DNA from 3 places in the Caballeronia sp. J97 genome. Region 2 is predicted to be linked to each of the others. Evidence: predicted binding sites of a transcription regulator. Region 2 holds the regulator's gene; each other region holds the start of a gene.

Region 1 (3,274 bases), on a different contig from region 2:
GCACGCGCGCCGACTTCACCGACGAAATCGAACCGATGGTGCGCTCCAGCTCGCCTTCCAGCGCGCGCTGGTAATTGACCTGCTCGGCGAACTGGCTGATGCCGAACTTCTGGTTGTCCATCAGCTCGAAGCCGACCGAGCCGCTCTTCGGCAGACCCTGGCTCGCGAGGCGCAGACGCGTTTCGTGAACCTGCTCGGCCGGCACGAGAATGGCGCCGCCGCCGTCCGACAACTTGTAGGGGATGTTGCCCTGCTGAAGCGCGGCAACGATTGCGCCGCCGTCCCGGTCGGACAGATTGGAGAAGAGGACGCGGTAATCCGGCTGGCGCGACCACATGACGAGGCCCGCAACCACCATCACCAGAATCGCGACGGCCACGATGAGCGGCACGCGCGGATTCGAGCGGAACTGGTTGAGCATCGGCACGCGCTGCGCGAAACCGCCGAAGTCGGCGCCCGCGCCGCCCGCTGCGGCCGTTCCGGCTGCACCCGGCTGTGCGCCCGCCAGGCCCATTCTGGCGTCGGGCGTGATGAGTGAGTTGTTGGGCGTTTCCATTTAGCGTCGAAGCTCCGAATCCTGGGTTCTCCTCCCGCCGCTTCCGCTTTCCATGTAAGCGGCGGTGGAGGACTTTTCACGATGGGGATTATCCGCAGAAGATTGCAAGTCGATTCGGCGAATAGAGCGGAGTTTTCCCCGCTCTTCCGGTGCTTTGAAAATCCGCCCGCTGCTAATCTTTTTCGTACTCGGTGAACCTCCGCCAACGCGGCCCGAGCGTCAGGTCTCCGCCACGAGCGGCGCCGGCAATTTCCAGTCATCCGGAGTCAACATGAACTTTCCGATCAATCCGCTTTCCTCGGCTCTTTCGGCCATTCAGTCGATGGCGTCGCAAGCCGCAGGCGGGACCGGCGCGAGCTCGGCCGTCGCGTCGGGCGCCGTCACGGGGCAGAGCGGGACATCGGGCGCGGCGAGCGCAGGCAGCTTCGCCGACGCGCTGAAATCGTCCATCGACAAGATCAGCGACAACCAGACCAAGGCGCTCGGCGAGGCGCACGCCTTCGAAATCGGCGCACCGAACGTGTCCCTCAACGACGTGATGGTCGACATGCAGAAGGCGAACGTCGGCCTGCAGTTCGGGTTGCAGGTGCGCAACAAGCTCGTGACGGCTTACAACGACATCATGCAGATCTCCGTCTGACGCAGCCGCTATCGCGATCCATCCCTCAATAGTGCGATCGCTCCAGAGCCTTGAGTCCTAAAGCTTTGCCGCGTTTCTCCGATAACCCCGGTAACGGCACGGCGAACGATGGTTCGCTCGCTTCGGCGGGCGGCCTGCTCGCCTGCACCGGCTTGACCGGACTCACACGGACCAGGACGAGCGGCATGGCGTCCGCAAGAAACCCGCGGACGCTGCGGCATCGCATAAGGAGAACCGAGAGATGTATTCCCCAGGACACGCTGGAGCCAACGCCTACGCACGCGTGGGCGTGCAGACGGGGGTGATGGGAGCGAGCCCGCACCGGCTGATCGTGATGCTGTACCAGGGCGCCCGCCAGGCGATCGCGCAGGCGCGCATGCACATGCAGCAGAACAATGTGGGCGCGCGCGGCACGGCGATCAGCAAGGCGATCAGCATCATCGAGAGCGGTTTGCAGCAGGCGCTCAACAAGGATGCGGGCGGCGAGATCGCGCAGCGGCTGGACGCGCTTTACACGTATATGACGCGCCGGCTACTCGAGGCGAATCTGAAGCAGGACGAGACGATGCTCGTCGAAGTCGACAACCTGCTCGCGACGCTCGAGGATGCCTGGGTCGGAATTGGACCGGAAGTGGCGCAAATGACCGCGGTGCCCGTTTGACGGGAATGCGCGTCGACTGCCTCGAAAGAATGAAGACGACACAAGAATATTTCGCCCACTACGAAGCCATCGCGGCGGTTTCCGGCCAGATGCTGGCGGCAGCGCGCGGCGGCGAATGGAGCGAGCTGAAGGCGTTGCAAGGCACCTACCGCGAGCTGGTCGAGCGGCTGAAGGAAGTCGATTCGGGCTCCGAACTCGACGAAAACGCCCGCGCCCGCAAGCTGGACCTCGTGAAGAAGATTCTCGCCGACGACGCCGCGATCCGCGATCTGACATCGCCGAGCCTCGCGCGCCTGTCCGCGCTCTTCACGGTCAACAGCCCGGCGCGCGTACTGAAAAAAATGATCGGACTGCGCTAGACGCGGTTCGCGCCGGGACCGTATGGCCCGGCGGGCGCCATAAAAGGATGCGGGCATGACAGGACTCGATACCGCGATCGCATCGTTGCTCGCCAGCCGCACCGAGCTCCTTCTGTCCGCGATCCGCGCGCCGGCCGGCGTCGCCGGCGGCGGCGTGACCGGCGCGAGCGTCGGGCAGACGACGCAGACCGACCTTGCGCAGATCATCCGCGCGACTGCCGATGCGGCCACGCCGGCGGCATCGGCGCAAACCGCGTTCTCCAGCGTCGCGCGCACGCTCGACGTGATTTCGCGTTTCGGCGGCGCGACGCCCGCGCTGACGAGCGACGCCCCGCTGTGGCCGACGCCGCCGCGCCCGGCAAGCGCCTTCGCCGCGCTCACGACGGGTCTCTTCGATACCGCTTTCTCTTCCAACGCAGCCGCCGTGGCGGCCGCGCGCGCCGCGACGCACAACTTGCCGCCGCTGCCCGCCGCCGCGCTCGCGAGCGCGCTCGCAAAAACCGTCGACGAAAGCGGACTCTTCTACGAATCGCATCTGGTGCAATGGCTCGCCGGCCAGCGCAGCGCCGCGTCGCTCGGCAACGAGCCGCAGGCGCGCGCCGACGTGCGGTCGATGTCCCTGCCGTTCGATTTCGCCCACGCCCCTACGCCCGGCGACACCGGCCTCGACGACGCCCGCGCGCCGCAGTTCGCACCCGATCCGCCGGTCGCGACGCCGCGCACGCCGCAGCAAGCGGCCGCGCTCGCGGCGTCGGTGCGCGATGCGCCGCCGGCCGCGCTGTCGATGTCGCAAAACGGCAACGCGGCGGGCGTTGCGAACGCGCAGGCCGCGCAGCCGAGCCAGCATGAATCGGCGCTGCAGGCGTCGGCCGCGGCGGGCATCCATCCGGCGACGCTCAATGTCGTGCGCCAGCAACTCGACGTGCTCGCGAACCAGCAGTTCCGCTGGCAGGGCGAGGCGTGGCCCGGCACGCGCTTCGAGTGGGAAGTCGCCCGCGAGACGCGCGATCCGCGCACCGCCGACGACGGTCCCCCCGACGAACATGCGTGGCGTACGC
Region 2 (3,274 bases):
TCGAAAGCCGTTCTTACACGAATCACAGCGTCTTCGCAAAACGTTGCAAAATAGCGTTCGCTCGCTTCGGTGCAACTCGATGCAATGCCCTGCCACCGATGCCAGGCGAACGGGCCGCATGACATAAGACCAAGAGACCACAGCAAGAAATCACCATCCAGGGGTTCAGTATGGAGCAGGCGCATCAACCGGCACGCCGGACCTATGCCTTTGCATGGTCCGGGCACCGGAATCCCGAACGCGAGCAGGCCACGCTGCGCGTCTGGATGGGAGCGGCGGTTCTGCTGGCCTATGGCACGTTCGCATGGTTTCATCCGTCGCACGATGTCGCGCTGCTCACGCGCGTGATTGCGCTGTACGTGTGTTACGGCGCGTTTTCGCTCCTTGTCGTCAGCCGCATGAGTGCGCCGTCCGTTGCGCGGCTCACCGTCACGACCATCGCGGACCAGTCGATTCTCGGGCTCGCGCTCGCCGCCGGCGGCGCAACCGCACTGCCGATGCTCTGGGTGATGTTCTGGTTTCTCATCGGCTCGGGATGCCGCTACGGCAAGCAAACGCTCGCGGTCTCGTGCTCGACGGCGCTCATCGTCGTCCTCGCTCTTGGAACCTGGCAGCCATGGTGGCGCGCGAATCTGCCCGCCGCGATCGGGCTCGGGCTGAGCGTGCTGGCGGCATCGGTGTATCTGAGCGTGCTCGTCGATCGTCTCGGCAGCGCGAATCGTGATCTCGCGCGCCAGGCTTCCACCGATCCGCTCACGGGCTTATCCAATCGCTACGCGCTGGAGAACATCGTCAATCGCGCGATGGCCGCGCCCGCAGCAGGCGGCGACAACGCCACCGCACTCCTGCTGATCGACCTCGACGGCTTCAAGGAAGTCAACGACACCTACGGCCACGCCGTCGGCGACATGCTCCTGCAGTCCTTCGCGCAACAACTCGCGAGGCGCATGCGCAAATCGGACACCATCGCGCGTCTGGGCGGCGACGAGTTCGTCGTGCTCGCGCATCAGGTGCGCGACCGGGCGGCGGTGCTCTTGGTGGCCGACGGCATTCACTCGGTACTGGGCGCGCTGACATCGGTGCAGGAGCGGCCGGTGTCGGTGTCGGCGAGCATCGGCGCATGCCTGCTTCCCGGCGCGACCACCACGCGTCAGGCCGACATGACCGCCGTGCTGCGCGCCGCCGACCGCGCGATGTATCGGGCGAAAAGTCTGGGGCAGGGCAAGACGGTGTTTGCGGAGCCTCGGGATTTCGAATTGCATTGATGCCGGCTTGCTCTCGCGCTCAGATTTCGACTTCAACAAAATAAGACAACGAAAGGCTTCCTCGCGCTCGTTTGCCTGTACGGTCACCGGTCGCACGTCGCCGCGCTTATGGCAACTTCTGTTCAACATGAAGAGGTGGCAAACGTGACCGAAATGGAACTCGGGGAAAACACCGCCCTTACGTGCAAGAAATATGACTCGCTCTGGGTAAAACGGGTCGGGCCCATCAACCAGATGATGAAGGTTGCGGACGGTTCACGTTGCTGAACGATTCGCTGAGCTGAGCACCGGCTGCCGCTAAAAAGCAAAGCGCGCGAGTCGGATACCGAACCCCGCGCGCTTGCCTGTCTTGAGTGAACAACGGGAGGCGTCGTCAGGCCTCGACGCTCGTCCACGCCTGCTCACGCAGCTTCGCGCGCAGACGCGCGACCGCCTGGCTGTGCAACTGGCACACGCGCGATTCGCTCACTTCCATTACCGCGCCGATCTCGCGCAGGTTCAGGCCGCGTTCGTAGTAGAGGCTCATCAGCAGCTTCTCGCGTTCGGGCAGCTTGTCGATGGCTTCGATCAGCGCGCCGCGCAGGCTATCGTCGAGCAGCGCCGAAAGCGGGTCCGAACGATCGACGCAATAGCGGTCGAGGAACGGCTCGTCGTCGGCGGAGCGATCGAAGTCTTCGTAGTAGATCAACTGGCTGCCGTGCAAGTCCTGCAGCATCGACTGATACTCGGGCAGCGGCATGTTCATGTGCTCGGCGATTTCCGTCTCGCTCGCCGAGCGGCCGAGGTTCTGCTCGACCTTGTGCACCGCCGATTCCACTTCGCGCGACGTCTTGCGCATGCTGCGCGGCAGCCAGTCGTTGGCGCGCAGCTCGTCAAGCATCGCGCCGCGAATGCGCTGGCTCGCGTAGGTCTCGAACTGCGCGCCTTGATCTTCCTTGTAGCGGCTCGCCGCATCCAGGAGGCCGATCATGCCGGCCTGAATCAGATCGTCGAGATCGACGCTCGCCGGCATCTTGGCGACGAGCTGAAGCCCCAGCCGGCGAACGAGCGGTGCATATTTCGTCAGCACGTCCGACTGTGAGAGTTTGCCTTGGGCGTTATACATCTTGGTCACCTATGTTGATCACATCGACGCCGTGCTGCTCATTGCGAAGTCGTGAAGCGCAGCCGCACGATGCGACGCCTCCCGCGCGCCCTGTACAGAGTCGCTAACCGGAATTCGCGCGTCTGCCTGTCCGACCGCCGCGCGCACATAGGGCGCGGGACGCATCGGCCAGTGCAGGAGCTCCGCCGCGATCGCGCGGTAGTCGCGCGCCGCGGCCGTGGCCGGGAACGCTTCGACTGCGCAGCGTGAGAGTTCCTTTGCCCGAGTGACGCGCGCATCCTCGGACACATACCCTGCCTGCACGAGCGACACGGCCAGATACCGGCTCGCGACCCCCGACAGGTTGTCGAACGCGACCGCCGCGTCGGCCGGGTTCTGCACGTGATTGACGAGCACGCGGAACTGGCCGATCGCATGGGCGTAGTGCAGACGCTTCATGCACGCATACGCCTCGGTGATCGCCGACGCGGCCACCCGCGTCACGATGAGAAAGTCATGCGCCTGCGCCGCGAGCGTCGACAGTGCGCCGTGGCGATCGAGTTGCGCATCGATCAGCACGATGTCCGCGGGGCCGTCGAGCAACGCGCGGCATTGACCGGCATCGTGAACGATGCGTTCGTCGCGCGGCGCTGCGATCAGCGAGAAGCCGAACGGCGTGCGCTCGACGGCATCGCCGAGCATGCGGCGGCCCGACATCACCGCGGCGAGCGCGCCCGCGCCTTCGATGCCCGCGAGGCGGCTCACCGATTCCGCGTTCCGATGCTCGTCGATGACGAGCACATCCTTGCCGTGCACGGACAGCGCCGCGCCGAGATTCACCACCGCCGACGTGCATCCGATGCCCGCCGGACCGCCTGCGACCGCCACCACGCGCGAACCGGCGCGCGTGAGGAGCCGTCGCAGA
Region 3 (3,274 bases), on a different contig from region 2:
CGATATGAGCTGCCGCGCCCCGGCACTCCGATCGTCCGCCGGTCTCGAAACGGCACGGCGGACACGAGCAAAGCGGCCACGGAGGCCGGAAAAGAGAGCGTTGAGATTCAGCCGCGGAAGCGGCATGCGCTTTCGAAAGAACCACACGAAGGCGCGTTTCAGAGCCGTTCGCCGCTGCTTGTTGACGTTGTCATTCTGAGCGGCGAAGGCAGGAAAATCGGGCACATTTCTCGATTCGGGCGCGATGTTACCAGAACACCGCGCCGCTGCCAACTATCGCGAGTCATCCAACTCGTTGATGCAACAGATTTATTTCTGCCACGCGCTGGCTTCGTCGAGCAGATGGAGGTCGTCGGCGGCGAGTTGCAGGCGCGTCGCGGCGGCGAGGCTTTCCAGTTGCGCGACCGACGTGGCGCTCGCGATCGGCGCCGTCACGCTCGGGCGCGCGATCGTCCACGCGAGCGCGACCGTTGCCGGCGTCGTGTCGTTGCGCTTCGCGACTTCGTCGAGCGCGGAGAGAATCTTCAGGCCGCGCGGGGTCAGATATTTTTCGACGCGCGAGCCGCGCGCCTTATGCAGCGTGTCTTCCTTCGAGCGATATTTGCCCGACAGGAAGCCGCTCGCGAGCGCGTAATACGGCACGACGGCGATTTCGTGCCGCTGCGCCACCGGCTCCAGATCCGTTTCGTAGCCCTCGCGATCATGCAGGTTGTATTCGGGCTGGAGAATCTGATACGCCGGCAAGCCCGAAGCCTTCGCGATCTTCAGCGCCTCGTCGAGACGCTCGCCCGTGTAGTTCGACGCGCCGATCACCCTCACCTTTCCCGCCTTGATGAGCTTCTGATACGCGTCGAGGGTTTCGGCGAGAGACGTGTTCTCGTCGTCGTAATGGGAGAAGTACACGTCGATGTAGTCGGTCTTGAGACGCCGCAGCGAATCGTCGACGGCGGCCGCGATGTTCGCCGCCTTCAACCCGGCGCGGGTGGAGAGCTTGCCGACTTTCGTCGCGAGCACGACCCGATGGCGCTTGCCGCTTTCCCTGAACCACTTGCCGATGATCGTCTCCGATTCGCCGCCCTGATGCCCGTCGACCCAGGCGGAATAGACATCCGCGGTATCGATGAAATTGAGGCCGTGATCGACGAACGCGTCGAGGATCGAGAACGACGTGCGCTCGTCGGCGGTCCAGCCGAACACGTTGCCGCCGAAGACGAGCGGCGCGACTTTCAGGTCCGATGTGCCGATGCTGCGTGTCTGCATGTGTGCTCCGAATGCGCGAGATGAACGGACCGAAAAGCATACGCGCGAAACAGGCGCCTTGCCGGGCGAGGCTGCGCAGGCTTACGGCGGCATTCATTACACAAATCGTTTGCGCGGGCCTTAAGTTTTTTTCGAGGGGCCCGATAACCACAAGTAGGCGGCCGGCTATCACCGAGCGCAGGACCGCCAGGCAACACTCGGTGCCAAAGCCTAAGCCAGACAAAAGTCTCCCAGGAGAGCAAAAAATGATCGGTATCAATAGCAACATCAACTCGCTGGTTGCCCAGCAAAACCTGAACAACACGCAAAGCGCGCTGTCGTCGGCCATTACCCGCCTGTCGTCGGGCAAGCGCATCAACAGCGCTGCTGACGATGCAGCCGGCCAGGCAATCGCTTCGCGCATGACCTCGCAGATCAACGGCCTGAACCAGGGCGTTTCGAACGCGAACGACGGCGTGTCGATGACGCAGACGGCATCGAGCGGCCTGAACCAGATCACCGACAACCTGCAGCGTATTCGCCAGTTGGCCGTGCAGGCTTCGAGCGGCTCGCTGTCGTCGACCGACCAGGCAGCACTCCAGAAGGAAGTGACGCAGCGTATCGCTGAAGTGAACCGTATCGCTTCGCAAACGACCTACAACGGCACCAACGTGCTCGACGGTTCGGCTGGCCAGGTCAGCTTCCAGGTCGGCGCGAACGTCGGTCAGACGATCAGCATCGACCTGAGCAAGGGCGTGTCGGCTGCTCAGCTCGGCGGCGGCGTGCCGCAGAAGGGCACGACGATCTCGACGATCAGCGGCATCAGCCTCGACAGCGCAGGCGCGGCGGCAGCGTCCGGCACGACCCCGGCGATCACGTCGATCAACGTGCTGGCCGACGGCAACGGCGGCTTCAGCTTCACCGACCAGAACAACCAGGCTCTGTCGTCGAGCGTGACGACGTCGCTGTTCGGTTCGAGCACCACCGGTTCCGCGTCGAATCCGAAGCCGCTGACGCTGTCGGGCACGGGCGCATTCGCAACGACGGTTCAGGCGACGGCGCAGGGCACCGCGGCGACGGCTCTGGCAACCATCAGCTCGACGAACGGCGCGACGGGCGCCGGCACGTACGCCACGGCGAACCAGAACCTCGGCACGGTCTCCGGCGTTGCGCTGAATGCGGACGGCACGAAAGCCACCGGCGCCACCGCGGCGATCACGTCGATCAACATTCTCGCGGACGGCAGCGGCGGCTTCAAGTTCACCGACCAGAGCGGCAACGCGCTGAGCAGCGGCGCTGCCTCGCTGTTCACCGTGACGGCAGGCTCGGCCGGCGCCGGCTCGACGATCGGCTTCACCGCAGCCGGCGCACTCGGCACGACGGCCCCGACCGGTTTCGGCACGACCAACGAACTGGCAAGCCGCGCAGCCATCTCCACGGCGAACGCGACCAACAACCCGATCGCCGTGTCGAACATCGACCTGACGACGGCGAACGGCGCGAACGTCGCGATCGAATCGATCGACAACGCGCTGAACACGGTGAACAGCATCCAGGCAGGTCTCGGCGCTGCACAGAACCGCTTCTCGTCGATCGCATCGACCCAGACGCAACAGTCGACCAACCTGTCGTCCGCTCAGTCGCAAATCACCGACGCGAACTTCGCGCAGGAAACCGCGAATCTGTCGAAGGCTCAGGTGCTGCAACAAGCTGGTATCTCGGTGCTGGCTCAAGCGAACTCGATGCCGCAGCAAGTTCTGAAGCTCCTCGGCTAAGCCGTTTCGCCGACGCTGTAGCCGGCGCGCGTTATCAGTACAATGCGCGCCGGCCGTAACAAAGTTTTGCATCAGCAGCACAGCAGTCAGCGCACCGGGAGCTCGCCTCCCTGTGCGCGTTTTCGGGAGATGACGACTCCCGCCCAATTCACGACGATCGCGAAAAGCAACGACCGGAGCACACATGACCACCGTATCCACGACAACGGGATCCACTGTCGATCCGACGAGCGCCGTCCAGCAGGCAGCGCAGTCGATCA

The links. Region 2 encodes FliA, which starts transcription of late flagellar genes. Its sites were predicted from a motif close to CTAAAGTTTNNNNNNNNNNNGCCGNTA; they were not measured.
Region 1: fliS (flagellar export chaperone FliS) is a predicted target of FliA. The motif match lies at 1,254-1,280, and genes of this name have one in related genera.
Region 3: U4Y90_RS08725 (flagellin) is a predicted target of FliA. The motif match lies at 1,380-1,406, and genes of this name have one in related genera.

The regions. Positions count from the first base shown of each region.
Region 1 covers NZ_CAJMZL010000024.1:17,615-20,888, forward strand. The annotation lists gene fliF (flagellar basal-body MS-ring/collar protein FliF) at 1-556, opposite strand, end outside; gene fliE (flagellar hook-basal body complex protein FliE) at 828-1,196, shown strand; gene fliS (flagellar export chaperone FliS) at 1,438-1,857, shown strand; gene U4Y90_RS25545 (flagellar protein FliT) at 1,887-2,216, shown strand; gene U4Y90_RS25550 (flagellar hook-length control protein FliK) at 2,272-3,274, shown strand, end outside.
Region 2 covers NZ_CAJMZL010000013.1:166,720-169,993, reverse strand. The annotation lists gene U4Y90_RS18610 (GGDEF domain-containing protein) at 171-1,265, shown strand; gene U4Y90_RS18605 (RNA polymerase sigma factor FliA) at 1,639-2,370, opposite strand; gene U4Y90_RS18600 (MinD/ParA family protein) at 2,389-3,274, opposite strand, start outside.
Region 3 covers NZ_CAJMZL010000004.1:105,267-108,540, reverse strand. The annotation lists gene U4Y90_RS08730 (aldo/keto reductase) at 310-1,260, opposite strand; gene U4Y90_RS08725 (flagellin) at 1,506-3,014, shown strand; gene fliD (flagellar filament capping protein FliD) at 3,199-3,274, shown strand, end outside.